4 regions of the Pseudomonas sp. FW305-7 genome follow, and region 2 is predicted to be linked to each of the others. Evidence: predicted binding sites of a transcription regulator. Region 2 holds the regulator's gene; each other region holds the start of a gene.
The links. The regulator FliA, encoded in region 2, starts transcription of late flagellar genes. The targets are predictions, from matches to a motif close to CTAAAGTTTNNNNNNNNNNNGCCGNTAA.

Region 1 (8,029 bases), on a different contig from region 2:
GGTGTTGTTCATGCCCAGGTTGCCGTTGGAACCGTTGGCCGAGTTTTCGATACCGGCACTATTTTTTGTGCCTTGGTTGCCGACTACGTTGCCTTGGCTGTTCTGCACATCGAGCACTGCGGCACCGGCGCCAGCGCCGATTTGCAGCAGTTCTTCGAGGGTAGGGCCTTTCGGATCATGGTTGTTGCCATGACCATTGCCGTGCCCGTTACCATGACCGTGATCGTCATCACGACCGCCTGCCTGTGCTGCGATTGCCATCACTGCTGCAAGTGCGAAAACCAGTGGTTTGAGAGCCATTGTAGGTTTCATGGTGTTTCTCCATCGTGCTTATTAGTTGGTTAAGTGTTGGTACTTTCTAATTGCACTGCTTTTGTTATTTGGGTCAGTCAGCGACCCGGATGCTCAGGGTGTTAGCCATTCGGTTCCCCACCCCGGCACTCTGGTTCACCTGAATCACCCCTCGGCTGCCGGTGAAGGCCTGATCACTTGTCGTGATCTGGCGACTGCCGGATGAGGTGCCAGTTGCTCCTGAGCTCGGTAAAAGCGCCACGTTCTGTTGCGACAGGGCGCTGTCGTCAACGCTCTGCGGCGCAGCACTGATGCTGACGCGCGTCACGTTGGCCATCTGGTTGTTGGCACCGGCGCCCTGGTTCACACCGAGGATCCCGTTGCCGTTACTGAAAGAGTTGCCGCCAATGGTTGCGCTGGCATTCATCGACGGATCGGCCGGTGTATCGAGCTTCTGCCTGACGATGGTGGTGGCGCTGGCCGAGGTGCCAATGGCGAAGGCCTTGGTGTTGGTCTGTTGCATCTGGTCGCCGGCGGCCTGGTTGATGTTGTAGTTGCCGCGGTACTGGATGCCGGTGTCTTGAATGTTCGCGTCGTTCACTGAGCTGGGGTCCGCCATCGCGCTGGCGCAGCCGAAGAGGGCAAGCAGGAGCAGGGAGCGATTCATCTTATTGGCCTCCAGCCATGCGGGTCAGCGGGGCCAGGCCGGCGCCCATTGCGCGGTTGACGGTGTTGGAGATCGAGCCGCCACCGCCGCCACCATGACCGGAACTCATCCCTGGCAGGCCGTTGGGATTGCTCAGCACGTTCATGCCAGGCATGTTCGAAGTAGGGGTGGTGATGTTGCCGCGAATCGAAGAGCCGCTGGCGATACTGGCAAAGTCACCGTCATTGAGTTCGGTGCTGGTCATCGCTTGATTGATGCGCGCCGAAGGGTTGGCGTTGACGGTGGTCGGGTAGGGGTCTTTGCCCCCGCTGCGACCGATAGGGATCGGCTGGACATCGCGGTTGAGGACGATCACGCCATTGCCTTCGGCCTGAACGTTGAAACTGATGAACGCACTGGCCGCTGATCCGATCAGCAGGAGGCAGGTAAAGGTTTTATTGAAGTTCCCCACGGCTGCAATTCCTTCTTCAGTGGGCTGCCCTTGTCAGCGTTGTGAAGGAGAGAGCGAAAGCTGTGCCGCTTTTTAATTGCTCAGGATTTTCAATGAGTTACGCAGAAAGAGCGCGCACTTGATACACAAGCTGTTTCAGCGGTGAAACAGGCACTGCCGCGTTGAGCTGTCTATTGGCTGAACAATGCTCTGGGACAAGGGTTTGCGGCGCAGTGTTTCAGCAAAGTAACAACGGCAGTGTCAAACTGATCAATCCGCTGAAACGGGCCGTTTGCACGCGAGGAAGTGTTTCAGGAACGGACACTTTGCCCCCGAAACCGGGTAAACGGACCCACAAAGACGGGTTATTGCGCGAGCAGTTCCTCGACCGCTGCGAAGGCTCGAGTCTGGCGTTCAGCCCAATTGCCCTCTATGACCTTGAATGGCTGGTCATGGCGTTCCAGCCACTCGCGGGTGGCCTGGTAAAACGCCAGGCGCTGCTCCAGACCCGGCTGGCAGCGCTGACCGTCATCGGTCCAGTCGATCTGCTCGGGAGACAGGAGAAGGTGCAGGTCGTAATGCCGAGCCAGCAATTGCGGCTCAAGCCAGGCCGGACAGTCGCCGAACAGCGTCTGGCTCCAGAGCATGTTGCTCAGCAGATGAGTGTCGAGAATCAGCAGCGGCGGCCGTTGCGCCCGAGCCTGATCTTCCCATTGCAGTTGCCCGCGAGCGATCTCGGGAATGTCGGCCAGACGGGTGTCGCGAGGGTTCTGCTCGATAAACCAGCGCACGTACTCGTCTACCCGCAGCCCGCCGAAACGTTGTTGCAGGCCGGCCGCCAGCCAGCTCTTGCCGGTGGACTCGGGGCCGGTCAGCACCACGACCTTCATGTGCGCAACGCCGGATCGGCGCGCCATTCGCGCCAGCCCTGAATCGCAATCAGCGTGAACAAGGCATACAGGGCGGCGGTGAGGTACAGGCCCTTATAAAGAAACAATCCGACGAAAATCACATCCAGCACGAACCAAAGCGCCCAGCATTGCAGGCGTTTCTGCGCCATCCACAACTGCGCCACCAGGCTGAAACCGGTCAGCGCCGCGTCCAGCCAGGGTTGCGCGGCGTCAGTCCAGTGCGCCATGGCGGCGCCCAGCAACACGCTGCCGATGGCGCCGACGCTCAGCCCCAGCATTATCGAGCGAGCATCCAGGCGCGTGACCTGACGTCCGTCGTGCATCGTCCCGGCGCGAGTCCATTGCCACCAGCCATAGACTTGCAGCGCGGCATAGATCACTTGCAGCAACATGTCCGAATAGAGCTTCACTTCAAAGAAGACCCAGCTATAGAGCAGCACCATGACCAGCCCGATCGGCCAGCACCACGGATTCTGTTTAACCGTCAGCCACACGGCAATCACACCGAGAGCGGCGGCAAACAGTTCAAGCCCGGACATGTGGGTTCCTTGGAGGGAGTTGAGGAGGGGGCGGATTGTACCCAGAAAAGCTATAGGAGTGAGCCTGCTCGCGATGGCTTCGGCGGCGTCAACAATGATGTTGAATGTTCCGCCCTCATCGCTGGCAAGCCAGCTCCCACAGGGTTTTGAGTAATGCCCAAGATGGGTGGGCATGGCATAAATCCTTGTGGGAGCTGGCTTGCCAGCGAAGGCGGTATGTCAGCACGGTAGATATTGGCTGACATAAACCTGTCTCCAGCAGGCTCACTCCTATAGTGGGCGGTGCTAGACGCGGAACTGACGCAGCAGGCTGTTCAATTGTTCGCTCAACTGGCCGAGCCGCACGCTGGCGGCACTCGACTGCTCGGCTGCAATGGCCGTGCTGTGCGACAGCCCGGCAGCCTGGGTCACGTTCTGATTGATGTCCTCGACCACATGCGCCTGTTGCAACGTGGCGCTGGCAATCGATGCATTCAGGCCATTGAGATTGCGCAGCGCCTGGCCGATAGCGTTCAGGCTGGCGCCGGCCAGTCCGGCTTGTTCAATGGTCAGTTGCGAAGCTTTGCTGCTGTCACCAATCACCTTGACCGCTGCCTCGGAGTGATTTTGCAGGCGCTCGATCATCGACTGGATTTCCGCTGTCGACTTCTGTGTACGCTGCGCGAGCAAGCGCACTTCATCTGCCACCACGGCAAAACCACGCCCCTGTTCACCGGCCCGGGCCGCTTCGATGGCCGCATTCAGTGCGAGCAGATTGGTCTGCTCGGCAATCGAGCGAATCACTTCCAGGACGCTGCCGATCTGCGTGCTTTCGGCGGCAAGGGTGCGAATCACCTCTACCGCTTGATCGATAGTGCCGGACAGCTTGTCGATCTGTTGCAGGCTACCGTCAATGTTGATCTGGCCTTGCTGCGCCTGGGCCTCGGCATCACGCATTTCGGCGGCGGCATGCTCGGCGTTTTTCGCCACATCCTGCACACCGTAGGTCACCTCGTTGATCGCGGTGGCCACCAGTTCCATCTGCTGCGATTGCTGCTGGCTGCGCTGCTGGGCCTGCGACGCATCGTTGCCCAGTTCGCTGGACGACTGGCCCAGCGCGCTGGCCGAGACCTGCAAGTCGCCGATCACCCGGCGCAGTTTGGCCGTAAACGCGTTGAAATGATGAGCCAGCTCAGTCACTTCATCCTTGCCATGGGTATCGAGGCTGCGGGTCAGGTCGCTTTCACCGCTGGCGATGTTGGCCATGGCGTTCACGGTTTCCTGCAGCGGACGGACGATGCTGCGCGCAATCAGGATCACCAGCAATGCCATGATCACGGCGATGGCCAAGCCAATGACCGTGGCCTTGATCACCTGTCCCTGGAACTCGGCCTGCACATCGTCCACATACACGCCAGAACCGAGCACCCAGCCCCACGGCTCGAACAGTTTGACGTACGAAGTCTTGGCCACCGGTTCACTGGCGCCGGGCTTCGGCCACCGGTAATCGACCATGCCGGCGCCTTTGGACCTGGCAATGGCAACCATCTCGTTGAACACCGCGAAACCATCCGGATCGCGAATTGCCGAGAGATTCTGGCCCTCGAGTTTGGGGTTGGTCGGGTGCATGACCATCACGGGGGTGAGGTCGTTGATCCAGAAATAGTCGCTCTGGTCATAACGCAGACCACGGATGGCGGTGAGCGCCTGCTTTTGCGCAGTCTCTTTGCTCAGAGTGCCGGCGGTTTCCAGATCGTGGTAATAGGTCAGCAAACCGCTGGCGGTCTGCACCACATGCTGGGTTTTCTGGGCTTTGGCGCGATACAGGTCATCGTGGATCTGCTTGAGCATCAATACGCCCAAGGTCAGCAACATGACCACTGCCACCACCAAAATGAGCCACAAGCGTCGGCTGATCGACACACTGCGCAAGCTGTTCATAACGCTGTCACTCCGGATTCTTTTTCTTGTAATAAACGACCGCCAGCATCCAACCACGATTTTGTGAGCGGGCATACGCGACCCAAGTCGTATAACGCGGCAGCGCTATTAAGGCTTGTCTGTTAGGATTTCGGCCCCGCGCGTGAAAACCTGAATCCAAGTTGATATTTCACGGAATTTTGACCCTTTCGTGTGGATCCTGTGCGCGCGGAATCGGTACAGCAACAACCAGCTACGCTGATCGCAGTGAACGTAAAAAAATACTATCGGGGCATGCCTGCGTGCATCGCTCTTTGGGGGATTGATGGATCTTTGGACCGCCTTGCAGGCACTGATACTAGGAGTTGTAGAAGGGCTGACGGAGTTTTTGCCCATTTCCAGTACCGGACACCAGATCATCGTTGCCGATTTGCTCGACTTCGGCGGCGAGAGGGCCATGGCGTTCAACATCATTATTCAGCTCGGCGCGATCCTCGCGGTGGTCTGGGAGTTTCGCCGCAAGATTCTGGATGTGGTGGTCGGTTTGCCAACACAGCCAAGCGCACGGCGTTTCACCGCCAACCTGCTGATCGCGTTTTTGCCCGCCGTTGTGCTGGGCGTGATCTTTGCCGACCTGATCCACAAATACCTGTTCAACCCGATCACCGTTGCGGCGGCGTTGGTCGTCGGCGGGATCATCATGTTGTGGGCTGAACAACGTCAGCATGAAGTGCACGCAGAAGCGGTTGATGAGATTCGCTGGACCGATGCGCTGAAAATCGGTTTCGCCCAATGCCTGGCCATGATCCCCGGCACATCGCGTTCCGGCTCGACCATCATTGGCGGCTTGCTCTTCGGTCTGTCGCGCAAGACGGCCACCGAGTTCTCGTTCTTCCTTGCCATGCCAACCATGGTCGGTGCTGCGGTGTACTCGGGCTTCAAATACCGCCATCTGTTTGTCCCGGCGGATTTCCCGGTGTTCGCCATCGGTTTCGTCACCGCGTTTATCTTCGCGATGATCGCAGTGCGTGGCCTGCTCAAGTTTATCGGCAGCCACAGCTACGCGGCTTTCGCCTGGTATCGGATCGTCTTTGGCCTGTTCATTCTGGCGACGTGGCAGTTCGGCTGGGTGGACTGGGCGGCGGCCAAGCCATGAGCGATTCCCGCGCACGCCGTCCTGAAGGTCGCCCCTCTGGCGGCCATGTTCAGCATCTGAAATTGAAACTGGTGGTGCTGGTGATCGTCTGCGCGCTGCCGTTGTTCGGCTCGCTGTCGATGTGGCTGCGCGGGATTTCACTGGTGCCGTTGGCCGCGTATGGAATCGTCAGCGTGTTGGCGTTCTTCATGTACTGGGCCGACAAACGCAAGGCCCGGACGGATGCGTGGCGCACGCCGGAGAATATCCTGCACGCGGTGGAACTGGCCGGCGGCTGGCCAGGCGCGTTGATTGCTCAGCAGGTGTTTCGGCACAAGACGCGCAAGGTGTCGTTTCAGGTTCTGTTCTGGGTCATCGTCCTGTTGCACCAGGTGTTCTGGATCGACCAGTTGTTCCTCCGTTTGAACCTGCTCAATCTGTTCTAAAGACCTGCAAAAAACCAATGCAGGAGCGAGCCTGCTCGCGAAAAGGCCGTGTCAGACAACATCATTGTTGAATGAAAGTCCGCTTTCGCGAGCAGGCTCGCTCCCACAGGGGATTAGAGTTAAAGCAGTAATCCCACCTGAGTTTTCTTCGGCAACTTGCTCACCACCAACTGATGCGAACGCTGCAATAACCCCTGTAATTCCTCGGCGCCCAGCGGGTAGGGCGGGTGCATGATGATCCACTGGGCCCGGGCCAGATACGGCGCGGGGTGGATGCCCGGCCGGTCGCAATGGCCGAGAAACAGATCCTTGTCGACCTTGAAGGCCAGCGAGTCGCCGCGCAGCCCCTGCAAGGCAAACATCTTGTTGCCGGCAATCGAAAATACCCGCACGCCACCCCACTTGTAGTCTTCCCGCGCACCGGGCAACGCCAGACAGAACGCCGCAACGTCCGCTTCGCTCATTTTTCCCTTCTTCATAACAACCGCTCCCCACAGGCATTGAACGATTCGACCAGGTGATCGATCCACGCGCGCACGGCTGGCATCACGCCGCGCCGATGCGGATACACCGCTTGCAGCCAGCCGCCGGGTAGCGACCATTCGGGCAGCAACTGCACCAGCGCGCCGCTTTGCAGCTCCGCTTCGCAATACATCATCGGCAACATCGTGAAGCCCTGGCCGGCCAGCACACAGGTCTTGCGCACGATAAAGTCGTCGATGCCCAACCGTGCTTCCATGTTCAGTTCGAAGCTTTCGCCTTGTTGATCGAGCAGGCGTACGTGGACCATGCGATCGGCCTCCAATGCACCCAGCACCGGCAGATTCTTCAGGTCTTGCGGATGATTGATCGACTGACCTTGAATAAACTCCGGGCTGGCCACCACGACCATTTGCGCCTGACGCAAACGTCGCGTCACCAGCAGCGGATCTTCGTCGCCCAGTTCTCGCACGCGCAAGGCCACATCGAAACCTTCTGCAACCAGATCCACCCGACGGTTGAGCAGCACGACTTCCAGTTGCACCTGAGGGAATTTGCCGAGGAAATCACTGATCACCCACGGCAGCATTTCCCGAGCCAGCCCCGTCGGGCACGACACGCGCAGGCGCCCGCGCGGCTCGGTGGACATGCTGGCAACGGCTTCGTCGGCCATTTCCGCTTCCAGCAACATGGCCTGGCAGTGGCGCAGATAACGCTCACCCACGGCGGTGAGATTGAGTTGGCGGGTGGTGCGTTGCAACAGGCGCGCGCCGAGACGCTCTTCCAGTTCGGCGATACGTCGCGACAGCCGCGATTTGGGAATACCCAGCAATCGGCCGGCAGCTGCAAAGCCGCCAGCCTCGACGACTTTGGCGAAATAGTAGAGATCGTTGAGGTCTTGCATGGTTGAAATCCGACTGTTCTATCAGTGGGACAAACTATCGCATTGTCGCCGTCTAATCATCCATTGGTTTCTTGCGTAGGATTCTCTCCATTCCGTCGCCACCGGCGATTCATTCCAGGAGATTCCACATGAAACTGCTGCATATCGATTCGAGCATTCTGGGCGACAACTCGGCTTCCCGTCAGTTGAGCAGCCAAGTCGTCAAAGCCTGGCAAGCTGCTGAGCCAGGCGCCGTGGTGACTTACCGCGATCTGGCGGCTGACGCCATCAGTCACTTCTCTTCGACCACGCTGGTCGCCGCCGGCACCACCGCTGAGCTGCGTAACG
Region 2 (8,029 bases):
GCGTGAGCTTGACCAGCAGGATCAGTTCGGGTTTGGAATCTTCCGACGTCTGGTTCTTGTAGGTGATCCGGTAGAACACTGGCTTGGCCTCGCCGTCGAGCACGTGGGCCTTGGGAATGGTGAACGACAGGTCCTTGTTGAGTTCGATATCGAGATCGAGGGTCTTGCTCCAGATTGCCGAATTGGCATTGCCCCAGAACACTTCGGCCTTGTCGCCAATGTTCATGTTGAACCAGGCGGGAATGATGCCTTGCAGATCGTCTTCCACCGCCCGGATAGGAATGCCACCGCTGTAATGCTCGGCGGGATTCAAGGCGACCAGCGCGGGAAAGTACAGCGGTTTGAGGGCTAGCGGGTGTTGGGACGTGGTCATGGCGGCGGGCTCCGGTCGATGGTGGGGGCGACGGAGTGATTGAACGTGGGATCGGGGAATTGCGCACCTGTCAGATCTGACAGGTGCGGGCGTGTTTTCGACGAACGGTCACTGAGGAAAAGCGAAGGTTAAAAGATCGCAGCCTTCGGCAGCTCTAGATGTCATGTGTGGTGTGCCACGGCTAGTCCGACACCTGCAGATTCCGCGAACTCACATTGCGGTCAGCAGAAACTCACGCTCAAACCCCTCTGTTTCAATCAATGGCAAAAGTTGGAAGGCTTCTTGCAGTACCCGCCGTGAGCCCGCTCTGGGCGTCAAAAGTTTGCTTTAAAGGAACGGGGAAAACCGGTGGATCGCTCTCAGTTATTCAACACTGCTCGCTCGAATGTTGCCGACCTCAGTCGAGGCAATCTGGGCGTGCCGTTGTTGCTGCTGGTCATGCTGGCGATGATGATGCTGCCGGTGCCGCCGTTCCTGCTCGACGTGTTCTTTACCTTCAACATTGCCTTGTCGATTGTCGTCCTGCTGGTCTGCGTGTACGCGCTGCGGCCGCTGGATTTCGCGGTGTTCCCGACCATTCTGCTGGTCGCGACGTTACTGCGGCTGGCATTGAACGTGGCGTCGACGCGGGTGGTGATGCTTCACGGTCAGGACGGCCACGCCGCCGCCGGTAAGGTGATCCAGGCCTTCGGTGAAGTAGTGATCGGCGGTAACTACGTGGTCGGTATCGTGGTCTTCGCGATCCTGATGATCATTAACTTCGTCGTGGTGACCAAGGGTGCCGGGCGGATTTCCGAGGTGAGCGCGCGCTTCACCCTCGATGCGATGCCCGGCAAACAAATGGCGATCGACGCCGACCTCAACGCCGGTCTGATCGACCAGAACCAGGCCAAGGCGCGTCGTCAGGAAGTTGCCCAAGAGGCCGAGTTCTACGGTTCGATGGACGGTGCCAGCAAATTCGTTCGCGGTGACGCCATCGCCGGCCTGCTGATTCTGTTCATCAACCTTATCGGCGGCATGGCCGTCGGTATCTTCCAGCACAACATGAGCTTCGGCGACGCCGGCCGGGTTTACGCCTTGCTGACCATCGGTGACGGTTTGGTGGCGCAATTGCCATCACTGTTGTTATCGACAGCGGCGGCAATCATGGTGACCCGTGCTTCCGGCTCGGAAGACATGGGCAAGCAGATCAATCGCCAGATGTTCGCCTCGCCGAAAGCGCTGGCGGTGGCCGCAGGTTTGATGGCGGTCATGGGTCTGGTGCCGGGCATGCCGCACTTCTCGTTCCTGAGCATGGCGGCGCTGGCTGCTGGCGGCGCTTACCTGTTCTGGAAAAAGCAGAACGTTGCCAAGGTCGAAGCACTGCAAGAGGTCAAGCGCCAGCAGGAACTGCTGCCGTCGCCGGCCCGCGCCATGGAAACCAAGGAGCTTGGCTGGGATGACGTGACCCCGATCGACATGATCGGCCTGGAAGTCGGTTATCGTCTGATACCATTGGTAGACCGCAATCAGGGCGGGCAACTGCTGGCACGGATCAAGGGCGTGCGCAAGAAGCTCTCGCAGGATCTGGGCTTCCTGATGCCGACCGTGCACATCCGCGACAACCTCGATCTGGCGCCGAGCGCCTATCGCCTGACCCTGATGGGCGTGATTCTCGCCGAAGCGGAGATCTACCCGGATCGTGAACTGGCGATCAACCCGGGCCAGGTCTACGGCACGCTCAACGGTATCAACGCCAAAGATCCGGCTTTCGGCCTGGAGGCGGTGTGGATCGAAATCAGCCAGCGTGCCCAGGCACAATCCCTCGGTTACACGGTGGTGGATGCCAGTACCGTGGTCGCGACCCACTTGAACCAGATTTTGTACAAGCACTCCAGCGAGCTGATTGGCCACGAAGAAGTCCAGCAACTCATGCAATTGCTGGCCAAAAGCTCGCCGAAACTGGCCGAAGAGCTGGTGCCGGGCGTGGTCACGTTGTCGCAGTTGCTCAAAGTGCTGCAAGCGATGCTGGCCGAACACGTGCCGGTACGCGATATCCGCAGCATCGCCGAAGCCATCGCCAACAACGCCGCGAAGAGTCAAGATACCGCCGCGCTGGTGGCTGCCGTGCGGGTCGGCGTATCTCGCGCCATCGTCCAAAGCATTGTAGGCACTGACTCCGAGCTACCTGTGATCACCTTGGAGCCAAGGTTGGAACAAATATTGCTCAATAGTCTGCAGAAGGCAGGACAAGGCTCGGAAGAGGGCGTTCTGCTGGAGCCAAGCATGGCCGAGAAGCTGCAACGGTCGCTCATCGAAGCGGCGCAGCGTCAGGAAATGCAAGGTCAGCCGGTGATCCTGTTGGTAGCAGGCCCGATCCGCGCGATGCTTTCGCGTTTCGGCCGCCTCGCGGTCCCAGGGCTACACGTGCTGGCCTACCAGGAAATACCGGACAACAAGCAAGTGACCATCGTTGCGACAGTAGGGCCCAACGGCTGAGGTAGTGGTTTATGCAAGTTAAGCGTTTCTTTGCCGCCGATATGCGTCAGGCCATGAAGCTGGTTCGTGATGAGCTGGGCGCTGATGCCGCCATCATTGGCAATCGCCGCATTGCCGGCGGTGTCGAGTTGACGGCGGCACTGGATTACAAATTGTCGGCGCTGGCGCCACGGGTTCCGAACATGGAACTAGAAGACGAGCTGCGCAAGACCCAGTCGCGCATCGTTACCGCCCAGGCCGAACTGAGCCTGCGTGGCGAAGCCGACGGCAATAGCAATCGCCAGATTTTCGCCGGGCTGCCGTTGACCGCTGGCCTGCCGCTGACTGCCGCTGAGCCGCTGAGCGAGCCGACTTACGCCGCCCCGGCGCGTCCGGCCCCGGCGCCTGCGCAGTCCTCCGGCGGCGTGGATCCGCGTGCGCTGGATTCGATGCGTTTTGAATTGAACAGCCTGCGCGAGCTGATGGAAGTCCAGCTCGGCACGCTCGCCTGGAATCAGCTGCAAGGCAGCCGTCCGGCGCAAGCCAACCTGTATCGCCGTCTGCAGCGGATCGGCCTGTCCGGCCCGCTGTCGCGCGACCTGTTGGCGATGATCACCGATATCGAAGAACCTCGTCAGGCCTGGCGCATGTTGCTCGCGCACCTGGCGCGGATGATTGCCGTACCGGAAGTCGAGCCGCTGGAAGAGGGCGGTGTGATTGCCATGGTCGGCCCCGCCGGCATGGGCAAGACCACCACGCTGGCCAAACTGGCGGCCCGTTATGTGCTCAAGTACGGCGCGCAGAATGTGGCGCTGGTGAGCATGGACAGTTTCCGTATCGGCGCTCAGGAACAACTGAAGACCCTCGGTCGCATCCTCAATGTGCCGGTGACCCACGTCGATCCGGGCCAGTCGCTGGTGCAGGCGCTGGATCCACTGCTGCGCAAACGCGTGGTGCTGATCGATACCGCCGGCCTGCAAGCCAGCGACCCAGCCCTGCGCATGCAGCTCGAAAGCCTGGCCGGGCGTGGCATCCGTGCAAAAAATTATCTCGTGCTGGCAACCACCAGCCAGAAACAGGTTCTAACCGCCGCTTATCACAGTTACAAGCGTTGCGGGCTCGCCGGCTGCATCCTGACTAAACTGGATGAAACGGCCAGCCTTGGCGAAGTGTTGAGCCTGGCGATCAGTCATGAATTGCCGGTCGCGTACCTGACCGATGGCCCACGGATTCCGGATGATCTGCATCTGCCGCGCCGTCATCAACTGGTCAGCCGCGCCGTCAGCGTGCAAATGCAGGAAGAACCCAGCGAAGAAGCCATGGCCGACATGTTCGCTGATATCTATCACAGCCCGACCAAGCAGGTTGGCTGAGGTAATCATGAACAGTTTTTGTACCTACATCGATGGTCTGCCATGCATTGTTCCGGTTGTGAACGCGCAGCCAGTAATGTGGCCTCCGTCTATGCAAGACAAGGTAAAGAAATAACATGGGCAGCATGCATCCCGTACAGGTGATCGCGGTGACCGGCGGCAAAGGTGGCGTCGGCAAGACTAACGTGTCAGTGAACTTGTCTCTGGCGCTGGCAGAGCTTGGCCGTCGGGTCATGCTGCTGGACGCCGATCTGGGGCTGGCGAACGTCGACGTTCTGCTGGGCCTGACGCCCAAACGTACCCTGGCCGACGTGATCGAAGGCCGCTGCGAATTGCGCGACGTGCTGTTGCAGGGTCCCGGCGGGATCCGCATCGTGCCGGCCGCGTCCGGCACCCAAAGCATGGTTCACCTGAGCCCGGCGCAACATGCCGGTCTGATTCAGGCCTTCAGTGACATCGGCGACAATCTCGATGTACTGGTGATCGACACCGCTGCGGGTATTGGTGACTCGGTAGTCAGTTTTGTTCGCGCAGCCCAGGAAGTGTTGCTGGTGGTTTGCGACGAGCCGACCTCGATCACTGATGCCTACGCACTGATCAAACTGCTCAACCGCGATTACGGCATGAACCGCTTCCGCGTCCTCGCCAACATGGCGCAGAGCCCGCAAGAAGGCCGCAACCTGTTCGCCAAGTTGACCAAGGTCACGGATCGCTTCCTTGATGTGGCCCTACAATACGTCGGCGCCGTGCCCTACGACGAAAGCGTGCGCAAGGCAGTGCAGAAGCAGCGAGCGGTCTATGAAGCTTTCCCGCGTTCCAAGTGCGCGCTGGCGTTCAAGGCGATCGCGCAGAAGGTCGATACCTGGCCACTGCCTGCCAACCCGCGCGGCCACCTTGAGTTTTTCGTCGAGCGCCTCGTGCAGCAAACGGCAGGGCCTGTGTTATGACCGCCAGCGGTATGAACTACTACAAGAAGTCGGCACGTGACGCGCAGTACGAGTTGATCGAGCGTTACGCGCCACTGGTCAAACGCATCGCCTACCACCTGCTGGCGCGATTGCCGGCGAGTGTGCAGGTCGAGGATCTGATTCAGGCCGGGATGATCGGCCTGCTCGAAGTCTCGACCAAATACGACGCCAGTAAAGGCGCCAGTTTCGAAACGTACGCGGGCATTCGAATCCGCGGCGCGATGCTCGACGAAGTGCGCAAAGGGGACTGGGCGCCACGCTCGGTTCACCGCAACACCCGTATGGTCAGCGACGCAATTCGGGCAATTGAAGCTAAAACCGGCCGTGATGCTAAAGATCACGAGGTTGCGGCCGAACTCCAATTGAGTCTCGACGATTACTACGGGATTTTGAATGACACCCTGGGCAGTCGCTTGTTCAGTTTCGACGACCTCTTGCAGGACGGCGAACACGAAGGGCTGCACGAGGATGGCGCCAGTGCTCATCTTGAGCCGTCACGCGATCTGGAAGATGAACGCTTCCAGGCGGCGCTGGCGGACGCGATTGCCAATTTGCCGGAGCGTGAGCGACTGGTGTTGGCGCTGTACTACGACGAAGAGCTGAACCTCAAGGAGATCGGTGAAGTCCTTGGCGTCAGTGAATCGCGGGTCAGCCAGTTACACAGCCAGTGCGCGGCCCGTTTGCGGGGGCGTTTGGGGGAGTGGCGAGCGCGCTGAAGGCAGTGTGGGGACACTGCGAACGAGGCTGGTGCGGTGATGAACGGCACCGGTCTTGCTCTGTTGTGCTCCAGACAGTCTTCGAGTGCTGCGCCGATTGATTGAAGTGGCGCGCCCAGGTGCTGGGCGCGTTTAAGACTGCTTGGAGGTCGAATTGAACAAAGACATGAAAATCCTCATCGTTGATGACTTCTCAACGATGCGGCGGATCATCAAGAACCTGCTGCGCGATCTTGGGTTCACCAACACCGTCGAGGCCGACGATGGCACTACCGCCATTCCGGTGCTCAACAGCGGCAGCATCGACTTTCTGGTAACAGACTGGAACATGCCGGGCATGACCGGTATCGACCTGCTGCGCCACGTGCGTGCCGATGAAAAACTCAAGCATCTGCCCGTGCTGATGGTGACCGCTGAAGCCAAGCGCGAGCAAATCATCGAGGCCGCTCAGGCCGGTGTGAACGGCTACGTGGTCAAACCTTTCACGGCTCAGGCGTTGAAAGACAAAATCGAGAAGATTTTCGAACGCATCGGCTGATGACGCGCGGGGGAGCTATGGAGCATAACGAATCTTCACAGGGCGATTTCGAGTCGACCCTGAAAAAACACGCGGTCGAACTGGTCGAGAGCCTTGAAAAAGGCAGGTTCGGCGACGCTGTGCAACTGATCCATGAGCTCAATCAGACCCGTGACCGTGGCCTGTATCAGGAAGTCGGCAAGCTCACACGTGAACTGCACAGTGCGATCGTCAACTTCCAGATCGATCCGCACATGCCGCAGGCCGAGGAAGTGTCGCAAATCACCGACGCCACCGAACGCCTGGGCTATGTGGTCAAGCTGACAGAAGCCGCGGCCAACCGCACCATGGATCTGGTGGAAAGCGCCACGCCGGTGGTCAATGGCCTGGCTGAAGAAGCCCAGGCCTTGAGTACCGACTGGGGGCGTTTCATGCGTCGTGAAGTCGGGGCTGAAGAGTTCCGCGAACTGGCGCGCCGGGTCGACGGTTTTCTGTCACGCAGCAGCACGGACAACCGTGCGGTGTCGAGCAATCTGAACGACATCCTGCTGGCTCAGGATTACCAGGACCTTACCGGTCAAGTGATCAAGCGTGTGACCCAACTGGTCACCGAAGTCGAAAGCAATTTGCTCAAACTCGTGCTCATGGCCAGTCAGGTCGACCGCTTTGCGGGCATCGAACATGACCGTGCAGCGATGCTTGCAGAAAAAGATCCACAAAAACATCTCTCGCAGGGTGAAGGTCCGCAGATTCATGCCGATAAACGAGAAGACGTTGTGTCCGGTCAGGACGATGTGGACGATTTGTTATCCAGCCTCGGATTCTAGAGTTTTGGAATTTTAGGTTTTTTGGGTTTTTAGACCTGTAGGAGCACCCCATTAATGAGCTTCGGCGCCGATGAAGAGATCCTTCAGGATTTCCTGGTTGAGGCCGGCGAGATTCTTGAGCAACTGTCCGAGCAACTGGTCGAGCTGGAAAGCCGTCCGGATGACGCAGATTTGCTCAACGCAATTTTTCGCGGTTTCCACACTGTAAAAGGGGGCGCCGGCTTCCTTCAGCTCAACGAGCTGGTGGAGTGCTGTCACATCGCCGAAAACGTGTTCGACATCCTGCGTAAGGGTGAGCGTCGCGTTGATGCAGAACTGATGGACGTTGTCCTCGAAGCACTGGACGCGGTGAACAGCATGTTCAGCGAAGTCCGCGAGCGTGCACCGATCACTGCTGCGACTCCGGAACTGCTGGCTGCACTGGCGCGTCTGGCCGAGCCGCAATCGGCGGATCAAGCCCCGGCTTCGCCAGTGGCCGAGATGATCGAAGAACTGGTCGTCGAAGGCGATTCGGGCGACATCACCGATAACGAATTTGAACAGCTGCTGGACTCGCTGAACGCCGTCAAGGCCGAAGCCGAAGCCCCGGTGGCGGCTGCGCCTGCGCAAACTGCCGAAGAGGCAGCCAGCGATGAAATCACTGACGCCGAGTTCGAATCACTGCTCGATCAGTTGCACGGTAAAGGTCAATTTGCAGCTGACGCAGTCGCGCCGGCGGCAGCCAAACCTGCAGCGCCGGCAGCAGGCGACAGCTCGGACATCACCGACGACGAATTCGAAGCACTGCTCGATCAGTTG
Region 3 (8,029 bases), on a different contig from region 2:
CGATGCGATCGCCATCGACACTTTGCAGACGCACGCCGAACGGTTCGAGTAACCGCAGCAGCGTGGCGTAATACTCAAGATTCATGCCCTGCACTTCCAGGGTCTGCTGCCCCGACGCCCCGGGTTTGGCAACAAAACGTGGCGCCAGACGCTCGGCCACCGCCAGCATCACCGCATCGGCCACGGCGGCCTGATCGGCGCCCTGCACGCTGCCCGCTTCTTTTTGATCGCCCAGCCACAAGTGCCATTTGGCTTGCCACTGCCCGCCCTCTTCGCGCGCATGCACGGCCAGCAGGGCATCCGCGTTGTAGCGCTCCGAAGCCCCACGCAATGGCGCCGGATCATTACCTTCCAGCGCAGGTGCCGTGGCAACCAGCTGCTCACTCAGATCGGCCAGCGGCAAACGCAGCGGCAAACCACGGTGCTGAGCAGCCGTACGCAACGGCGCGGCCGCGGCCTGACCGTCACCGACCAGACTCGAACCTTCGGTGGAATCGTTCAGCCACCAGCTCAGAATCGAAGGTCGACTGGCGCCCCACAAGGACAACCCGGCACGGCGCAGGGCCTGTTCGGTGGTCGCCGGATCGAAGTCGACCTTCAGCATCTCCGGCGGCCCGGCATCAAAACCGAACTGGCTGATGATCTGCTGCGGATCTTTGCGAATCGCCGCCAGCCCTGGACTCTGCGGGGCTTTTGGGTCGCCGGTCAGGCGCAGGACCAGCGTATCCAGCGCAGCCTGAGTCGCGCGATCACGTTCTTCCGGTGCCTGGCCGTGGACCGGCTCACGTACTTGATAGAGGCCTTTGAGGTTTTCGGCATGACTCGCCAGGCTGACCACAGACAAACAGCCCACAAACAACAATTTACAAAAACGCATGGAAAATTCCCGTCGACAGGAGCGGCTGGAACAGGCCGCGTGAACCGGTTGAGCAAGGCTGTGACCCTCGGCCGTTGCAAAACATTCACACGGCGGCGGTAAGTTTTTGCACAGTGATAACGATAGACGGTTAATTGCCACACCTTATACAGGCACCCGTGCGCCTCAATTGCAAAAAATTTCCGCCGATATGGCCCTGCCCGTCGGTGCGAGGATGGCCGCTGCCCCTCAAGCCTGATAAAATCGCGCGCCTTCGCAGACCGGCAACAGCCGGGCACCTCGAAACTCGCGTGAGGCCATCGCCCCCTCGATTTCGATGTTCCCGCTGAACTCGGTCGTTACCCCTGAATCCCCTCCCCTAAAGGCCTGGATCATGAGCAAGCAACCCTCCCTGAGCTACAAGGACGCCGGTGTAGACATCGACGCCGGTGAAGCATTGGTCGAACGCATCAAGAGCGTCGCCAAGCGCACTGCGCGCCCGGAAGTCATGGGCGGCCTGGGCGGTTTCGGCGCCCTCTGCGAAATCCCGGCCGGCTACAAGCAGCCTGTACTGGTTTCCGGCACCGACGGCGTCGGCACCAAGCTGCGTCTGGCGCTGAACCTGAACAAGCACGACAGCATCGGTATCGACCTGGTTGCGATGTGCGTGAACGACCTCGTCGTTTGCGGCGCTGAGCCACTGTTCTTCCTCGACTACTACGCCACCGGCAAACTCAACGTCGACACCGCTGCCCAGGTGGTTACCGGCATCGGCGCTGGCTGCGAACTGTCCGGCTGCTCGCTGGTCGGCGGCGAAACCGCTGAAATGCCAGGCATGTACGAAGGCGAAGACTACGACCTGGCCGGCTTCTGCGTCGGCGTCGTGGAAAAAGCCGAAATCATCGACGGCTCGAAAGTCGCCACCGGTGACGCCCTGATCGCGCTGCCATCGTCCGGCCCGCACTCCAACGGCTACTCGCTGATCCGCAAGATCATCGAAGTGTCCGGTGCAGACATCGAAACCATCCAGCTCGACGGCAAACCGCTGACCGACCTGCTGATGGCTCCGACCCGCATCTATGTGAAGCCGCTGCTCAAGCTGATCAAAGACACCGGCGCGGTCAAAGCCATGGCCCACATCACCGGTGGCGGCCTGCTCGACAACATCCCGCGCGTTCTGCCAAAAGGCGCTCAGGCCGTGGTTGACGTGGCCAGCTGGACTCGCCCGGCCGTCTTCGACTGGCTGCAAGAGCAAGGCAACGTTGACGAGACCGAAATGCACCGCGTCCTGAACTGCGGCGTCGGCATGGTCATCTGCGTGGCTCAGGAGCACGTTGAAGTCGCCCTGAACACCCTGCGTGACGCTGGCGAGCAGCCTTGGGTCATTGGTCAGATCGCTGTAGCTGCCGAAGGCGCTGCTCAGGTCGAACTGAAGAACCTTAAGGCTCATTAATGTCCGCAACCTGTGATGTCGTGGTGCTGTTGTCCGGCACCGGCAGTAACTTGCAGGCTTTGATCGACAGCACGCGGACCGGCGACAGCCCGGTTCGCATCGCTGCGGTGATTTCCAACCGTGCCGACGCCTACGGCCTGCAACGCGCCAGTGACGCGGGTATCGCCACCCGCTCGCTGGATCACAAGGCATTCGAGGGTCGCGAGGCCTTCGACGCTGCCTTGGTCGAACTGATCGACGAATTCAATCCGAAGCTCGTGGTGCTGGCCGGTTTCATGCGCATTCTCAGCGCTGATTTCGTTCGCCACTATCAGGGTCGCCTGCTCAATATCCATCCGTCGCTGCTGCCCAAATACAAAGGGTTACACACTCATCAGCGCGCGCTGGAGGCCGGCGATACGGAACACGGCTGCTCCGTACACTTCGTCACCGAGGAACTCGATGGCGGACCACTGGTCGTACAGGCAGTATTACCGGTAGAGTTGCACGACACGCCGCAGAGTCTGGCGCAGCGAGTGCATGTTCAGGAACACCTGATCTATCCGATGGCGGTACGCTGGTTTGCCGAAGGGCGACTGGCACTCGGTGAGCAAGGTGCTTTACTGGATGGCCAGTTACTCGCGGCCAGCGGCCACTTGATTCGACACTAGGAGATATTATGCGTCGCGCCCTGCTCTTCGCTTGCGCACTGCTCGCCCTGCCTTTTGCGCAGGCGGCAGACCTTCAACCGTTCTCCGCCAGCTACACCGCCGACTGGAAGCAGCTGCCCATGAGCGGCACTGCCGAACGCAGCCTGACCAAAGGTGCCAACGGCGTCTGGACGCTCAGTTTCAAGGCCTCGATGATGATCGCCAGCCTGACCGAACAAAGCACCCTGACCCTGGACAAGGACACCTTGCTACCGCAGTCCTACCACTTCGAACGTGGCGGTCTGGGCAAAGCCAAGAAAGCTGATCTGGATTTCGACTGGAACAGCAAAATGGTCACCGGCACCGACCGTGGCGACGCGGTGAAAATCCCGCTGAACCGTGGCATGGTCGACAAGTCGACCTATCAACTGGCACTGCAACATGACGTGGCTGCCGGCAAAAAGACCATGAGCTATCAAGTGGTCGATGACGGCGAAGTCGATACCTATGACTTCCGCGTGCTGGGTTCGGAAAAAGTCGAGACCAAGGCTGGCAAGATCGATGCGATCAAGGTCGAGCGCGTACGCGACCCGACACAAAGCAAGCGCATCACCGTCCTGTGGTTCGCCAAGGATTGGGATTACCTGCTGGTCCGCCTGCAACAGGTTGAAACCGACGGCAAGGAGTACAACATCATGCTCCAGGACGGTACGGTCAACGGCAAGGCTGTCAAAGGTAGCTGATCCGATCGATGTGAAAAGCCCCGCAGATGCGGGGCTTTTTATTGCCTGCGTTTAGCCCGAGTTTTTGTGTCACATTCACCCCCTCACCCCAGCCCTCTCCCGAGGGAGAGGGAGCCGACCGAGATGTCTGGCGCCATGAATCGACCTGAAAGATCGAGTCGATTATGGATTCACTAACGAACGCTCAAGTCAGCGTAATTCTCTAATTTCCCACGATCAGTCCCCTCTCCCTCTGGGCGGCCCGACGTTTCGGGAGGGTTAGGGTGAGGGGCTTTTCAGCCAAACCTCAAACCGAGAATTTGGCCACCATATTGTTCAAATCCACCGCCAACCGTGACAACTCCTGACTCGCCGCACTGGTCTGATTCGCCCCCGCCGACGTCTGCATGGCCAGATCGCGAATATTCATCAAATTGCGATCCACCTCCCGCGCCACCGCCGCCTGCTCCTCCGATGCACTGGCGATCACCAGGTTGCGCTCATTGATCAGCGTAAACGCCGAAGCGATCTCCTCCAGCGCAGTCCCGGCAGCCTTGGCCAGTTCCAGCGTCGAGCGCGCTCGAACATTGCTCTGCTGCATCGAACTGACCGCCGAATCCGTTCCTTGCTGGATCCCGCCAATCATCTGCTCTATTTCCTGTGTCGATTGCTGCGTGCGATGCGCCAGTGCCCGCACTTCGTCCGCCACAACCGCAAACCCGCGCCCGGCATCACCGGCGCGCGCGGCCTCAATTGCCGCGTTCAGCGCCAACAGGTTAGTCTGCTCGGCAATCGACCGAATCACGTCCAATACCTTGCTGATGCCATGAACCTTCTGTGCCAGGTCTTCCACCTGACTGGCATTGCTGGTCACATCCTCAGCCAGAAACTCAATCGACGACACCGTCTGCTGCACCTGCTCGCGGCCGTGCTGGGCAATCCGATCGGATTCACGCGAGGCCTCGGAGGTCGCCACCGCATTGCTGGCCACCTCCTCCACCGCTGCGGTCATCTGATTCACCGCCGTGGCCGCTTGCTCGATCTCCAGACTCTGTTGATGCAATCCGCGCGTGGCGTCTTCGGTGACGCAACTCAGCTCTTCCGAGGCCGAGGCCAGTTGGCTGGAAGACTCCGAGATCTGCCGGATCGTCTCACGCAGATTGTGCTGCATGCTTTTCAGCGCATGCAGCAGCCGCGCCGGTTCATCCTTGCCGGAGATCGTGATGTCGCCAGTCAGATCGCCGCCCGCTACCACTTCCGCGACACCTAGCGATTGCGCCAGCGGCAGCACGATGCTGCGGGTCAACAGCAGCGCCAGCCCGATGGTGATCAGTGCAGTGACAGCGATCATGACACCGACCCACACCCGCGAATTGATGAAAACCAGTCGTGCAGCCTCGGTCGCGAGATTCGCATTGTGCTTATTGAGCTCGACTAGTTCACGAAGGGTGACCGCCATGTCGTCGGCCAATGGACTCATCTCGCCATTGAGAATCGCAGCAGCCTCCTCGACTCGATCCTGAGCAGACAACTGCATCACCTGCGCTTGGAACTCCAGATACTTGTGCTCGGCGACTTTGAAGCGATCAAACAGCTTGCGCTCCTCGGGCAACACGATCAGCACGTCATAACGCTGCTGGGCTTCACTCAGCACGCCGCGTAGTTCATTGAGCTTGGCGACGTTCTGCGCCAATGCCTGCGGATCGCGATTAAGCAACAGACGCATGGTCAGCGCCCGCAGGCGCAGCATGTCCTGACTCATCTCGCCGACGGCCATCACGCTGGGCAGCCAGTTGTTGTCGACCTCATCAGACTGCGCGCGCATGTTCGACATTTGCAGCAGGGCGAACGCGCCGAGGGCAAATACCATCAGGGCCAACAGGCCAAAACCCAGTCCGGCGCGCGGGGCAATATTGAGACTACGGATACTCATTGCTCTGGTTCCTTCCAAAAGCGCTGCATCAACCCTGCAGCTGGTTGCTGTAGAAGGTATCGGCCCGGCGAGAATTTGCGTAAGACGAAAAAGTGATATCAAAAGGCCTTAATACTTCGAACGCTCGGCATTAACGATTCAGCGCGGTTTTGCCGGACTTGAACTCCATTCGCGGCAAGATCGCCAAAAAGTTATCTCGCGAAACTTTGCGGGCAACGTCTTCCGGCAATGCGTCGAGGAATGGCCTGAAGCTATGCATTTCCTGCCCAAGTTTGTTGAAACGCCCCACGACGTCTGAACCGAGCATGAAGCGCTCCGGGTATTTCTCCACCAGCGCAAGCCATTCCGGACGCGGCTTGCCCTGTTCGTCCAGCAGATAGGGCGTGAGCATGCTCCACGACAAGTCGATAAACAGATTGGGGTAAGCCTCAAGCATGCGCGTGAGGGTGGGCAGGAGAAAATCCAGTTGCGTCTGGTGTCGATGAATCTCGGCGCTGGTACCGGCGTGGGCCCAGATGAACCGTGTGTGCGGGTGATTACGCAGCGGCTCCTCGATTTCCTTCAGGTACAGCGGATTCTTCTCACGCTTGGAGGTGATGTTGGAGTGCAGCATCACCGGTAAATCGTTTTCCGCCGCCAGGTGATAAATCTTGGTCATGGCCTCATTGTTGGCGCGCGGCGTGTCACCGGAAGTCAGCGCCGTAAGATCGTCATGTCGGGTAAATACTTCGCCAATGCCCTGCCATAACCCCGGATACAGATCGAGCATGCGCTGAATGTGCGCGGCGGAGTTCTTGTCGTTGGGGTTGAAGCCGGAAAGGAATGGATGAAAGTACGGACGCTTCTCAGGTGTCAGTTTCTGTACGGCGTCGGCGACGATCACGTCGGTGGCGCTGTACCAATAGGCATCAGCGTCATCGCCGGCGTAATAACGTGGCCGCTTGGGTTCGTCTTCGTGCCACTTCTTCGCTACAGGGATGCCGGAAATCATCACATGCTCGATGGAGCTTTCCTTCATCGCCGTCAGCAGTTTCGCCATGCCGGCGGTTTCCTGGAAAAAATCCACGTAGTGCAGGTGTGCATCGCTGTAAGTGTATTCGCGGGCGCTGGCAGTACCGGCGAACACCAGGAGGCAGGCGAGACTCAAACGAAACAAAGACACAATTAATCTCCGACAAGTAGGCATAGCCTAGACCCCGCCCTGATGACAAGGGTTCATCCCGCAGGAAAGTGGAACGCGTACCGGTGGGAATGCTCTATAACTGCAAGGTCTTTTTTGATCGAACGACTTTTTCCTACTGCTTGCGAGGTTCCCATGACCGTTACCGTCAATACCGTCTCCGCTGAAGGTTTTCGTCACACCGTACAGATTGATGACCACGAACTGTTTGCCGACGTACCGAAATCCGCCGGTGGCGAAGGCTCGGCACCTGAGCCGCACGACTACTTCGATGCCGCCCTCGGTGCCTGCAAAGCGCTGACCCTGAAGATGTACGCGAAGAAAAAAGACATCCCGTTGACCGGCGTCGGTGTCGAAGTGAAACGCGACAACAGTGAGGAGCAGAAAGGCAAATACGCCCTGCACGTCACCCTCACCCTCAAAGGCGTGTTGACCGATGCCCAGCGTGAAGAATTGCTGCGCGTCGCCGACCGCTGCCCGATCCACAAACTGATGACCACCAGCGAAGTGACCATCGAAACCCACGCCCCACAAGGCTTTGACAGCCAGTAATCACTACAGCGCCAGCGGCGGGTTATGCTTCTGGCATCACCCGCTCAGCCTGGAATGCACCATGGACACGCAACCTCTGATCATCCGCCCGCGCGCCGAAGACGTCGAAGGCCAGCCGATTCTGCGCCCGTTGCCGTCAGCCAAATGCCGTAGCGTCGGGCCTTTCGTGTTTTTTGATCACATGCTCGAAACCGTGTATCCGACCGGCAAAGGCATGAACATCCGACAGCACCCGCACATTGGTCTGTCGACCCTCACGTATCTGTTTGAAGGGCAGATCCAGCACAAGGACAGCCTCGGCTCCGATCAGGTGGTCAGCGCTGGCGATGTCAGCTGGATGACTGCCGGCAGCGCCATCGCTCATGTTGAACGCACACCTGAGCCGCTGTGGGAGCAGAGCTTCACGATGCACGGCCTGCAAATCTGGCTGGCCTCGCCCAAGGATCACGAGCAGGGCCCCGGACATTACAGCCATCACCCGGCAGCGACCTTGCCGGTCAGCGATAACCTCGGCGTGCAGATTCGCATGATTGCCGGGTCAGGCTTTTGCCTGGAATCGCCGGTACCGGTGCTTTCTCCTACGTTGTATGCGCAAGTGAAGATGCAAACCGCGACCACGCTGCTGATTCCCACCGAACATGAAGAGCGGGCGGTATATGTATTGAGCGGTGATGCGCAGTTGAATGGCGAAGCGATTGAACCGC
Region 4 (8,029 bases), on a different contig from region 2:
AGGCATCGTCGAACATCGGCAAGGTCTTGTTTTATTCAGTGAAGGGTTGCATCTGGCAACTCTGGTTCCGGGCGCGCTGATTCTGTTGGGGCTGTTGCTGGCCGCCCGACAGGCGTGGACCCGCTCGAACTCTATTTCCAAGGAAACGCATCGCCCATGAATGCCGCAAAACGTCTTGAGATCTTTCGCCGACTGCATGAAGACAATCCCGAGCCGAAAACCGAACTGGCCTACTCCTCGCCTTTCGAACTGCTGATTGCCGTGATCCTTTCGGCGCAATCGACCGACGTGGGCGTCAACAAGGCAACGGCGAAGCTGTTCCCGGTAGCCAACACCCCGGCGGCGATACATGCGCTGGGCGTCGAAGGTCTGTCCGAATACATCAAGACCATCGGCCTTTACAACAGCAAAGCCAAGAACGTCATCGAAACTTGCCGCTTACTGATCGAGCGCCACGGCAGTGAAGTACCGCAAACGCGTGAGGAGCTCGAAGCCTTGCCGGGCGTGGGCCGAAAGACTGCCAACGTGGTGCTCAACACGGCTTTCCGCCAACTGACCATGGCCGTCGACACCCACATTTTCCGCGTCAGCAACCGCACCGGTATCGCTCCCGGCAAGAATGTTGTCGAAGTGGAAATGAAACTGATGAAGTTCGTCCCCAAGGAATTTCTGCTCGATTCCCACCACTGGCTGATTCTTCACGGACGCTATGTGTGCCTGGCACGCAAGCCACGGTGCGGCAGCTGCAGGATCGAAGATTTGTGCGAGTACAAAGCCAAAACATCGGACGATTGATCAAGCATTAGGTTTATTGATTGATCGATTGAAAAAATCTTTTTTACCCGTCGCTACATTACCGATATAAGGAGCGCCAAAGGCAGTCTTAGCCGGGAGTCAGCTTTATGAGTACCGAAAAAGAGCGATTGGACGTAGAAGACGATTTCACCCCCACTGAGACCGATGACCCGGAACCGGTTGTCGAGGTGGCCAAAACCAACCTCAGCAAACGTCGCACAATCGATAACCTGCTGGAGGAGCGCCGACTGCAAAGGCAATTGGCCGATTACGATTTTGATCTCTGATGCTTGAAAGCCTCCCGAAACGGAGGCTTTTCACTTTCTGCGGCTAGCTGAACTCGATCGGCCCATGACCCCGTCAGCTGATAAAACATTCAGACGAGTCCATTGCGTTGCGCCAGCTCGATCAAATCAACCAGTGAACGCGCATTGAGTTTCAGCAATAAGCGGGTCTTGTAGGTACTCACGGTTTTGTTGCTCAGAAACATGCCGTCGGCGATTTCCTTGTTGGTCTTGCCTCGCGCCAATTGTTGCAACACCATCATTTCGCGCCCGGACAGACGATCCACCATGTCTGCTTCACTGGCATTACCCAGACTGGTACGCACTGTATGCAACGCCTGATTTGGAAAGTAACTGTAGCCGGACAAAACGGCCTTGATTGCGCTAAGCAATTCAGTCAGGTCCTGTTGTTTACACACATATCCCGCCGCTCCCGATTGCATGCAGCGCATTGAAAAATGTCCAGGTGCCTGGGAGGTCAGTACCAGAACTTTAATTGGCATGGCGGTCGAGGTCAGACGCGCAATAACTTCCAGTCCATCAAGTTTGGGGATTCCAATATCCAGAATTACAATATCCGGCATCTGCTCGCGCGCAAGTTGCAATGCATCCACACCGTTATCAGTTTCTGCAATGACTTCGTAGCCATGACGTTCCATCAGCATACGTACCGCAAGACGAATGACGGGATGGTCATCCACGATCAGCACTTTATTCATGGGCAAGTCCAGTTTCGCTGTTCGAATTTTTAGAACACGCACCATATCCCAGTCACTTGCGCAGTGGCATGTCGGGGCTCTCATGCACTTGCATCGAAAGACATTCCCTACAACCATTGAAGATAATTCCTACAAAAAATCCTTTTCACTCTATAAATCCGACGCTGTAACGCACTAACTCCCTCGTTACATTCCCCACTTTAACTTGTAACAGATTACGACCCTTGTGCCATGCAGCGGCCATTCCACACTCCGACTCCATTACGGATGGACGACATATACCTAACAAGAATGATCACGTGTGCAAACTGGAAACATCAAGCAATAACACTCTCTTTCACAACTTTCATGCACCTCCACCCCCCACAAACACTTGAAACAAGATATTTATACTCAATCAAACACTTTTGCTATAAATACAACAACACTCTCTCAACTATCACAATCTCACAAAACATGAACAACCCATCTATGAGAAAAACCAAACACAAGAGCACAAGCATGTTAAAGATAAAAAACAAAATCACCAATCCAATGACGGTAATCGCTATATTTGCTGGCATCTCAGAAGCATCTGCAGCGATATCCTTGCCGTTCCTCAACAGTGAGGATCGCGCCATCTATGTATGGTTCCTGATCAGCTTTCCGTTCTATTTGTTATTTCTTTTTTTTATAACTTTGAACTTCAATTATCGCTCACTCTATTCACCTTCCGATTTCGGTAAGGACGCGACTTTCTTGAAAGCCATGGACAGCAATGACCGCGACAACAAACGCAACACATCCAAAGAGGGATCCACCACACACCATACTTTCGGAATTTCGAGTCGCGTCGTACCTCATGATACCGCCGCACAATGCGCGGACTCGTGCGAAATCCACAACGCACCCGATCCGCCAACGCCCCCCCGTGCGAGGTCAAACCTGACGGTCCAACACAATATTCAGTTGCCCGTTTGCGTCAGCAACCTGCACATCATTGATGCCCGTGACATCGATGCGTCGAGAGAACTCGCCACAATTGTGCAAAGAATCCGGCTCAACGACAGGAAAACCACCCGCGTCATCGTGTTTCTTTCCAATCATGTGTCAGACGCTTCACTGACGAAGAGAGCGCTGCTACAGATCAAACACGCCAAGAAAGACTCAGGCACCACGCTTTGTATTGTTTACAACCTGTGCTCACAAGCGGTGACGCTGTTGGGACGGACTTGAAGGATGGGGTCGTTGTCGCGCAAGCGGACAGACCAGAGACATTGCTCGATGAGCGCCGAAAAAAAGAATCATGTAAAAAAGGGCGGCCCTGTCTCGAAGACAAGGCCGCCCTTTTATTGCGCGTCAGTCTGAAAAATCAGAACAGCTTGCGGCCCTTGTTGGCAGCAATGCGCATGCGCAGCGCGTTGAGCTTGATAAAGCCCGCCGCGTCGGCCTGGTTGTAAGCACCGCCGTCTTCTTCGAAGGTCGCGATGTTTGCGTCGAACAGCGAATCGTCGGACTTGCGGCCAGTGACGATCACGTTACCTTTGTACAGTTTCAGGCGAACCACACCGTTCACGTTGACCTGCGAAGCGTCGATCATCTGTTGCAGCATCAGACGCTCAGGGCTCCACCAGTAGCCGGTGTAGATCAGGCTGGCGTATTTCGGCATCAGCTCGTCTTTGAGGTGAGCGACTTCGCGGTCCAGGGTGATCGATTCGATGGCGCGGTGAGCGCGCAGCATGATGGTGCCGCCCGGGGTTTCGTAGCAGCCACGGGACTTCATGCCGACGTAACGGTTCTCGACGATGTCGAGACGGCCGATACCGTGAGCACCGCCGATCTTGTTCAGCGTCGCCAGTACGGTGGCCGGGGTCATTTCGACGCCGTCCAGCGCAACGATGTCGCCGTTACGATAGGTCAGTTCCAGGTATTGCGGGGTGTCAGGCGCGTTCTCCGGGGAGACGGTCCAACGCCACATGTCTTCTTCGTGCTCGGTCCAGGTGTCTTCCAGCACGCCGCCTTCATAGGAGATGTGCAGCAAGTTGGCGTCCATCGAGTACGGAGACTTCTTCTTGCCATGACGCTCGATCGGGATCGCGTGCTTCTCGGCGTAGTCCATCAGCTTCTCGCGGGACAGCAGGTCCCACTCACGCCAAGGGGCAATTACTTTCACGCCTGGCTTGAGCGCGTAGGCGCCCAGTTCGAAACGCACCTGGTCGTTGCCCTTGCCGGTGGCGCCATGGGAAATGGCGTCAGCGCCGGTTTCGTTGGCGATTTCGATCAGACGTTTGGCGATCAGCGGACGTGCGATGGAGGTACCCAGCAGGTACTCGCCTTCGTAAACGGTGTTGGCGCGGAACATCGGGAATACGAAATCGCGCACGAATTCTTCGCGCAGGTCGTCGATGTAGATTTCTTTGACGCCCATGGCCTGAGCCTTGGCGCGGGCCGGCTCGACCTCTTCGCCTTGACCGAGATCAGCGGTGAAGGTCACCACTTCACAGTTATAAGTATCCTGCAGCCACTTGAGGATCACCGAAGTGTCCAGGCCGCCGGAATACGCCAGAACGACCTTGTTTACGTCCGCCATGCCATCACTCCACGGGGTTCTACGGAAAGCCGAGGAGTCTACCGCTCAAACGCGATAATTTACAGAGGCGCGACAGCTTAAGACGACAAAGCGACAGAATCTGTCGAGAGCGCGACGATGACCGATGGGTCAGGAAGTTGCTGCAGTGTTGGCTGGAGTGCTCGCTTGTGGTGCCGGGGCCGTGACTGGAGCCACGCGCGCGAGTTTTACGTTAACCCGACGATTCTTCGCCCGATTGGCCGCATTTGTGTTCGGCACAATGGGATATTGCTCGCCATGGAAACGCACGGTGATCTGCGATTCCTGAATGCCGTTGGCCTTGAAGAAGTCGACCACCGCCAGCGCCCGACGGCGCGACAGTTCACGGTTGGTCAAGCGATTGCCGCTGTTGTCGGAATGCCCATCGAGCTCAATGTGATTGACCGTCGGATCAGCCTTCATGAATTCGAGCATCACTTGCAGCTTGGCCTTGGCGGCAGCGTCCAGGTCAACGCCCTCGCCGGGGAAGCCGATCTGCGACTGCTTGATCTGGTCGAAATTCTGCGGCAGCAATTTCGCCACACAGGTTTGATAGTCGTTAAACGCCTTACTGAATTTCACCGGCAACAAACGCACTTCCGACACGCGGCCATCGCCCGAAGCACGACGCACGACCGGGCTACGACCGTCCAGCAGACCGCTGATCAGGCCACCGGCCTGGGACTGCGAGCTGCTGAACAAGACATTGCCACTGCCGAGCCTGACGCTGCCCAGATTGATGTCACCGCGCCCCGGCTGCCAAGGCGCGGCGGCTGCCAGCAAAGTCGCCGAACCGCCGCCGAGCATGGCGTTGTAGGCATTCAGACGAAAGATCGCCTGTTCGCCAGCCTTGCGCACGAATTCACCCGAACCGAAATCGGTGATCGGCTGTGTCAGGCGGCACTCGAACTTGTCGCCGGCGACCGTCCACTCAATGTTCTCCAGGCGAGTCTGGTAGGTGAGCGCCATCGCGGGAAGGCTGGCAAACACACTGAGCAAGGCTAAATAACGCTGGCGCACGGGAGGCTCCATTGGCTTCTGAAACACAAAGACCGATTCACACTATGTTTACGGCATACCTACGGGATATCGGAAGCATCCCGCAAAACTTGATAGCGAGTGCCTGCAAGAGTCTTTTCCGGTAGCATTCGCCTCAGTTTGACCCGCCTGGAATCCCCTCATGTCCGACCGCCTGACCCTGCTGCGTCCCGACGACTGGCACATTCATCTTCGCGATGGTGCCGTGTTGACCAATACCGTTGCCGATGTTGCGCGCACCTTTGGCCGCGCCATCATCATGCCCAACCTGGTCCCGCCAGTGCGCAACGCCGCTGAAGCCGACGGCTATCGCCAGCGGATTCTCGCTGCCCGCCCGGCCGGCAGTCGCTTTGAGCCGCTGATGGTGCTGTACCTCACCGACCGCACCCAGCCCGAAGAAATTCGTGAAGCCAAGGCCAGCGGTTTCGTACACGCCGCCAAGCTGTACCCGGCCGGTGCGACCACCAACTCCGATTCCGGGGTGACCAGCATCGACAAGATTTTCCCGGCGCTGGAAGCCATGGCCGAAGTCGGCATGCCCCTGCTGATCCACGGCGAAGTGACCCGTGGCGATGTCGATGTCTTCGACCGCGAAAAGATCTTCATCGACGAGCACATGCGTCGTGTGGTCGAGCGTTTCCCGACACTGAAAGTGGTGTTCGAACACATCACCACCGGCGATGCCGTGCAGTTCGTCAACGACGCCTCGGCCAACGTCGGCGCGACCATCACCGCACATCACCTGCTCTATAACCGCAACCACATGCTGGTTGGCGGGATTCGGCCGCACTTCTATTGCCTGCCGATCCTCAAGCGCAATACGCATCAGGAAGCTCTGCTCGACGCCGCCACCAGCGGCAGCGCGAAGTTCTTCCTCGGTACCGACTCGGCGCCGCACGCCCAGCACGCCAAGGAAGCCGCCTGCGGCTGCGCCGGCTGCTACACCGCGTACGCCGCCATCGAGATGTACGCCGAAGCCTTCGAACAGCGTAATGCGCTGGACAAGCTCGAAGCCTTCGCCAGCCTCAACGGCCCGCGCTTCTATGGCCTGCCGGCGAATACCGATCGCATTACCCTGGTTCGTGAAGAATGGACCGCCCCGACCAGCCTGCCATTCGGCGAGCTGACCGTTATCCCGCTGCGCGCCGGTGAAAAACTGCGCTGGCGCCTGCTGGAGGAACACGCGTGAGTGAAGACCATTTCGACGACGAACTGGACGGTCAAAGTGGCGGTGGCGGTTCCCGTCACCCGATGGCAGCACGCTTTCGTGGCTACCTGCCGGTTGTCGTCGACGTAGAAACCGGTGGCTTCAATTCTGCCACCGATGCGTTACTGGAGATTGCCGCGACCACCATCGCCATGGATGAAAAGGGTTTTGTCTACCCGGATCACACCTACTTCTTCCGCGTTGAGCCGTTTGAAGGCGCCAACATCGAAGCGGCAGCGCTGGAGTTCACCGGGATCAAGCTCGATCATCCGCTGCGCATGGCCGTCAGCGAAGAGACGGCACTGACCGACATCTTCCGCGGCATTCGCAAGGCGCTGAAGGCCAACGGCTGCAAACGGGCGATTCTGGTCGGCCACAACAGCAGCTTCGACCTCGGCTTCCTCAACGCTGCGGTTGCGCGACTGGACATGAAGCGCAACCCGTTCCACCCGTTCTCCAGCTTTGACACCGCGACGCTGGCCGGTCTGGCGTACGGTCAAACCGTACTGGCAAAAGCCTGCCAGGCCGCCGACATCGATTTCGACGGCCGTGAGGCGCACTCCGCGCGTTACGACACCGAGAAAACCGCTGAGCTGTTCTGTGGCATCGTCAACCGCTGGAAACAGATGGGCGGCTGGGAAGACTTCGACGACTGATCCTCGTCGGGTAAATCCTGCACATAAAAAAACCGGCCACGTGGGCCGGTTTTTCGTTTAATGCTTATAGAGCTTAAATTCTCGATCAATCCACATGACGTAGAAAACCCGATGGTTTTTGTAGCCAACCATCGCTACACGCTCGAAAGCCCGAAACACCAACAATCTGACATCACCTGTTAAAAAATCAGGTATCCCGACTTTCAAGCTGTTTCTCTCAATCGTTTCACAGCCATATCGATGCCTACGCTCCTTGCGCAGTTCTCTCCAAGGCATTTTTCCCGGAATCCTCAGACGCTCAAGCATTTTCGAGCGTTCGACGGCCTCGCAATCTTGAATGCACCATCCATTCTGCAAATATTCAAATGAGAAAACCGGAGGTCGTGCTTCCGATGAATCCATTTCGATGGTGGACGTCCTTGCCGTTACTGCAGCCGCCGCATCGCGTTCCCTGCGTTTGAACCTGGCCATTTTTCAGTTCACCAAATGCTCTCGGAAATACTCCTGCATCTCACAGGCGGGAATTTCTCGGCTGAACTCCCCTTCCTTGAAGTTTCTACGCCAAGGGGCTTCTTCATGTGTCAGCTGACGTAGTTTCCACGCCGAGAATTGGCCATAAACGTCGAACACTTCGTTGAGCAAACTTTGTTGTTTGGCACTGAAGACATCTGGATTGAAATCACTTGGAGGAGGAATGGCACTCGATCCAAATTGGCTGAATCTTCGATACAGATCCGGAACCA

Region 1: the regulator FliA is predicted to act here: its motif matches at 4,886-4,913, upstream of AC3WMT_RS01005 (methyl-accepting chemotaxis protein).
Region 3: the regulator FliA is predicted to act here: its motif matches at 5,650-5,677, upstream of AC3WMT_RS24095 (methyl-accepting chemotaxis protein).
Region 4: the regulator FliA is predicted to act here: its motif matches at 5,472-5,499, upstream of AC3WMT_RS17110 (flagellar protein MotY).

The regions. Positions count from the first base shown of each region.
Region 1 covers NZ_JBYSZA010000001.1:219,468-227,496, reverse strand. Annotated here, with positions in the region: gene fapC (amyloid-like fimbrin subunit FapC) at 1-312, opposite strand, end outside; gene fapB (fibril amyloid subunit FapB) at 386-958, opposite strand; gene fapA (functional amyloid chaperone FapA) at 960-1,409, opposite strand; gene AC3WMT_RS01015 (AAA family ATPase) at 1,754-2,278, opposite strand; gene pnuC (nicotinamide riboside transporter PnuC) at 2,275-2,838, opposite strand; gene AC3WMT_RS01005 (methyl-accepting chemotaxis protein) at 3,124-4,758, opposite strand; gene AC3WMT_RS01000 (undecaprenyl-diphosphate phosphatase) at 5,063-5,893, shown strand; gene AC3WMT_RS00995 (DUF1294 domain-containing protein) at 5,890-6,318, shown strand; gene AC3WMT_RS00990 (MmcQ/YjbR family DNA-binding protein) at 6,438-6,797, opposite strand; gene AC3WMT_RS00985 (LysR substrate-binding domain-containing protein) at 6,794-7,702, opposite strand; gene AC3WMT_RS00980 (FMN-dependent NADH-azoreductase) at 7,831-8,029, shown strand, end outside.
Region 2 covers NZ_JBYSZA010000040.1:34,373-42,401, reverse strand. Annotated here, with positions in the region: gene AC3WMT_RS28765 (immunoglobulin-like domain-containing protein) at 1-373, opposite strand, end outside; gene flhA (flagellar biosynthesis protein FlhA) at 722-2,851, shown strand; gene flhF (flagellar biosynthesis GTPase FlhF) at 2,863-4,203, shown strand; gene fleN (flagellar synthesis regulator FleN) at 4,320-5,150, shown strand; gene fliA (RNA polymerase sigma factor FliA) at 5,147-5,887, shown strand; gene AC3WMT_RS28740 (chemotaxis response regulator CheY) at 6,054-6,425, shown strand; gene AC3WMT_RS28735 (protein phosphatase CheZ) at 6,443-7,231, shown strand; gene AC3WMT_RS28730 (chemotaxis protein CheA) at 7,286-8,029, shown strand, end outside.
Region 3 covers NZ_JBYSZA010000025.1:35,807-43,835, forward strand. Annotated here, with positions in the region: gene AC3WMT_RS24075 (DUF2066 domain-containing protein) at 1-877, opposite strand, end outside; gene purM (phosphoribosylformylglycinamidine cyclo-ligase) at 1,251-2,309, shown strand; gene purN (phosphoribosylglycinamide formyltransferase) at 2,309-2,959, shown strand; gene AC3WMT_RS24090 (DUF3108 domain-containing protein) at 2,968-3,681, shown strand; gene AC3WMT_RS24095 (methyl-accepting chemotaxis protein) at 3,968-5,593, opposite strand; gene AC3WMT_RS24100 (amidohydrolase family protein) at 5,724-6,779, opposite strand; gene AC3WMT_RS24105 (OsmC family protein) at 6,909-7,325, shown strand; gene AC3WMT_RS24110 (pirin family protein) at 7,387-8,029, shown strand, end outside.
Region 4 covers NZ_JBYSZA010000013.1:109,634-117,662, forward strand. Annotated here, with positions in the region: gene AC3WMT_RS17080 (Rnf-Nqr domain containing protein) at 1-160, shown strand, start outside; gene nth (endonuclease III) at 157-795, shown strand; gene AC3WMT_RS17090 (PA3496 family putative envelope integrity protein) at 903-1,082, shown strand; gene AC3WMT_RS17095 (response regulator transcription factor) at 1,172-1,798, opposite strand; gene AC3WMT_RS17100 (hypothetical protein) at 2,300-3,013, shown strand; gene AC3WMT_RS17105 (argininosuccinate synthase) at 3,150-4,367, opposite strand; gene AC3WMT_RS17110 (flagellar protein MotY) at 4,497-5,405, opposite strand; gene pyrC (dihydroorotase) at 5,566-6,612, shown strand; gene rnt (ribonuclease T) at 6,609-7,286, shown strand; gene AC3WMT_RS17125 (hypothetical protein) at 7,344-7,757, opposite strand; gene AC3WMT_RS17130 (Panacea domain-containing protein) at 7,761-8,029, opposite strand, start outside.